Regions from separate parts of the Brevibacillus sp. JB24b genome, predicted to be linked through region 1. Evidence: predicted binding sites of a transcription regulator. Region 1 holds the regulator's gene; the other holds the start of a gene.
What was found. The regulator NrdR, encoded in region 1, represses ribonucleotide reductase genes. The targets are predictions, from matches to a motif close to AACACNATATATNGTGTT.
Positions count from the first base shown of each region.

Region 1 (2,209 bases):
AAAGGATAAATCCAACTGTTTATCTGGCTCCGCTTCATAATGATTAGCCAGAGAGGCTGTAGGGTGCTTTTCTTGCATGTGAGCAAAAAATCGATCTGTTTCCGATCCAGGACGTATTTCCAGCTCAGAGGCTGACAAGTTGTGATATACCTCATAAAAACGCTTGGTTACATCTTCTTCATACGGATACTCCTCCGCTAGATTACTCCATAGCTGGTCAGCATAGGTACGACGAAGCTGTTCGTATTTGACTTTTCCAACTTGATTGAGCAACATAACAGGAAGGATATCTTCCTGAAAAAATTGAGCGGGAGTTAGCGGTGGCAAGACGATATACTCATAAAAAAAGTCATGTTCGCGATTCTCACGACGACGGACCTTTAATAAATCCATCGCTTCTAGACGTTCTCTGGCTTGCAATAGGCGATCCAACGGCAAGGATGTCATCATCATCAGACTCCGGTGCGTCCCTTCGCTTGCTGCTCCACTCTTTTCATCCACCTCGTGCATTAATAATTGATACAACGAATAGGATGATACCCCTAGTAAGGGCAAATAAAGATGGGTAACGAATCCCATCTCTATCATACTCAGCGGCCTTATGAATCTCACTAAATAGCGATCGTTGGGCGCAAGTTCGTTCCACATGACACGCATCGACCAAAACCCTTCCTTACGTTCATAGTTTCTCTATTATATCATTTCTTCTGTCGTGTTACGTAGGAGAGGTTTGGAAGCTTAGAGAAAAAAATGCTTTTTATTCTGGTTTATTCATTTTAGGCGGCTGATTCCGCGCTTGTTCTAAAAGCTCTTCCAATTCTCGCATAAATACGTTAATATCTTTAAATTGACGATAAACGGAAGCAAAACGAACATAAGCTACCTCATCCACATGGTAGAGGCGCTCCATGACCATTTCTCCTACTTCTTTACTAGGAACCTCAGCTTTTCCCTGGCTACGTAGTTCTCGTTCGATTTCATTTACAATATTCTCTAATATCTCCAATGTCACAGGCCGCTTTTCGCAAGCACGAATCAACCCACGTAAAATTTTATCACGGCTATACTCTTCTCTTGTTCCATCCTTTTTAATAATTAACAGTGGTGTTTCTTCCACCATTTCAAATGTAGTGAATCTTCTGCCGCAGTCTTCGCACTCTCGACGGCGTCTGATTGATTTGTTGTTATTAAATGGGCGGGAATCCAATACCCTTGTCCCATTGAATTCACAAAATGGGCAACGCATTAGCCATCATCTCCAAAATGATTACTCAGTTAGATCAACATCATTCTAAAAAAGAAAGACTTGATTTTATAAATTTGCGTGTAAATTATTGAAGTTTTTCTTTAGAGTCCCATATCCAGTAAGGTTAGTCAAGGGAAAAGCGAATATCCTATTCCCATTTGTCCATAATTTTTTTAAAATGAGATAGTATCTAACAGCAAGGGAGGGTTCTTGCATGCGCCTAGTCTCGTTGCGACATGTTCAACCTGGGATGAAATTGGGAAGGACCGTTTTTACAGATGATGGAAAAGTCCTGCTTGGGGCAGGTATGCAGCTGAGTGAAAGATTGGTAAGTGGTCTACAACGCATGGGAATTGATTCCGTCTATATTGATGACCCGCACACATCAGATATTGAGGTAGAAGATGTTATACGACCAGAGACAAGGCAAGATGCTTTGGAAGTCATACATAAAACCGTGCAACAACTGCGTAATACCAATAAAGTTGCTCGTCGGGTCTCTGTCAAAGATATGGGTATGCATTTCCAGCAGGTCTTTCATAAGATTTTAAATGATCTATCTGGTGCAAAAGATGTCATGATTCATCTAGCTAACATCTCCTCTCACTCGGGAGCAATGTATCATCACAGCGTTAACGTCGCCGTCATGGCTACAGCTGTTGGCATGTCACTTGGCTACAACACGACCCAATTACGTGATTTGGGGATCGGGGCCCTGTTACACGACATCGGAAAAACAGCTTTGCCAAAAGAATTGTTGGACAAGAGCGACCGTTGGAACGAAGCTGAAATGGAGCAGGCCAAAGAGCATACGCGTCTTGGATTTGATATCATTCGAAAACAACACGATATTTCGTTATTGTCTGCTCACGTTGCTTTTCAGCATCATGAACGGATGGATGGAAGTGGCTATCCGCAACAACTGCAGGGTGACAAATTCCATGAGTATGCTCAAATCGTAGC
Region 1 is NZ_JBNVQV010000001.1:1,009,575-1,011,783, reverse strand. Features, by position in the region: gene ACQV1I_RS05335 (DnaD domain protein) at 1-657, opposite strand, end outside; gene nrdR (transcriptional regulator NrdR) at 758-1,246, opposite strand; gene ACQV1I_RS05325 (HD-GYP domain-containing protein) at 1,461-2,209, shown strand, end outside.

Region 2 (2,209 bases), 770 kb from region 1:
AAGTTATACAGCTTGTCCAAAAAATCTAAAGACTCAGGACTACCATATCGAATCTCTAATTTAATCATCATTTCGGCAAGACCCATGGTTCCTAATCCTACTCGACGTTCTGATTGTTGATTTTCTCTGTTCTCTTCAAAATGATATGGAGTTGCATCAATTACATTATCCAAGAAACGAATAGAATAGCGAACTGCCTCACCTAAACTTCCCCAGTCTACATCATTATCGCGAACAAATTTAGACAGATTTAAAGAGGACAAGTTACATACGCCCCAAGCTGGAAGTCCTTGCTCTCCACACGGATTCGTACAAATAATTGGGTTAAAATACCAGCTATTGGACATGTCATTATAATACTCTGTGAATACGACACCAGGCTCAGCTGATTTCCAAGCTGATTCGATGATTGTATGCCAAACCTCCCGAGCACGTACGGTTTTAACCACTGTAACTGGTTTACCTAGCTCCTCGCGCCACTTTTTCATGTTTCCGTCCCACATTGCATCATAATCTGGGTCATTTACGTCTGGAAACACGAGTTCCCAATCTAAATCTTCTTTTACAGCTTTCATGAAGCTATTCGATACACAAACCGATAGATTGGCATTTGTGACAAGACCCATTGTCTGTTTTACAGTAATAAACTCCATTAGATCTGGGTGCCAATCATTCATCATTAGCATAAGAGCACCGCGACGCGAGCCTCCTTGCTCAATTAAACCCGTGGTATAACTGAACAAACCACCCCAGGATACTGAACCACTTGAGGAGCCATTTACTCCACGTACCAACGCACGACGTGGGCGTAAACTGGACAAGTTAATACCAACCCCGCCTCCTCGTGACATAATCTCTGTCATTTGTGTCAGAGTATCCATGATGCCACCTCGAGAATCATGCGGGGACGGAATCACATAGCAGTTAAACAAGGTTAATTCTTCGCTTGCTCCTGCGCCTGCTGCAATGCGACCACCTGGTACCAATTTCCAATCGTCTAGCAATTCACGAAATTTGCTTGTCCATTCTGCTTGTTTCTCTTCTGTTTTCTCCACAGAAGCAATTGCGGTAGCTAACCGATCCCACATTGCTTCTGGCTGTACTTCAATTGGACGGGTAGTTTTTTCTACCGTTGTGGTAATGGTATTGCCGCTTCTTAGTAGAATGGAGACTTGACTTCCCTCAAGGGCAATAATTTCACCCACTTCTTTTTGCGGAAACTTCGGGTCATCCTTGGTTAATAAGAGAACCGTATCTCCCACCTTTGTATTTTTGTAATTTAGATCTTTCATTGCATACCGGTCCAAAAAGATCTTTTCACTTAGGCCTTCTAATGGCTTATGTTCTACTAAACCCACGGTCTTTTCCCCTCCAAAATTTATTTCAAATTGACCCTCTCAGATCATTTTGTTATCTTTATGTAAGACGGTTCTAACGATACCACACGCCCGTCCACAAATCAATATATTGAATATATAAGAATTTTTTTCGACATTTATCACTAGATATTGTGTTACTATCATCCTATTCCCTTGGGAGGAACTTTCATGTATTATGTAGATGGAGCTTGGTACAAGCCAGATGAGCCTGCCATTTTTCCAGAGGATCGGGGCTACCAGTTCGGTGACGGGATTTATGAAGTTGTGCGTATCTATAATGGTCACTTATATCAATGGGATGACCACATGATTCGCTTGGAACGCAGTGCAAAGGAGCTTTCTCTAACGATTCCCTCTCGCAAAGAATTAACTGATATTGCCCAAAAAGTCCTTAAACAGTATCTGTTGCAATTTTCTGAAGACGCTATACTCTACATGCAAATTACTCGCGGAGTATCAGATCGGCAATTTCCATTTCCTTCAAATATCCGACCTATTTTAACTATGTATGCTACATCCAAATTACGCCCAATTCAACAGATGCAAAACGGTATACGCGCAGTGCTTGTCGATGACATTCGTTGGTTGCGTTGTGATATTAAAAGCCTAAATCTACTCGGCGCCAGTTGGGCAAAGCAACAGGCAGTGGAACAAAGGGTGGATGAAGCTATTCTTCATCGAAGTGGCACCATTACAGAAGCGACTTCAGCTAATCTATTTGCTGTTAAAGATGGCAAAATATATACACATCCAGCTACCAATCTTATTTTGCATGGTATTACTCGTCAAACCGTTATTCAATTAGCCAAAAATCTTGACCTACCGGTATT
Region 2 is NZ_JBNVQV010000001.1:1,782,098-1,784,306, reverse strand. Features, by position in the region: gene ACQV1I_RS08725 (adenosylcobalamin-dependent ribonucleoside-diphosphate reductase) at 1-1,358, opposite strand, end outside; gene dat (D-amino-acid transaminase) at 1,548-2,209, shown strand, end outside.
Region 2: ACQV1I_RS08725 (adenosylcobalamin-dependent ribonucleoside-diphosphate reductase) is a predicted target of NrdR. The motif match lies at 1,498-1,515, and genes of this name have one in related genera.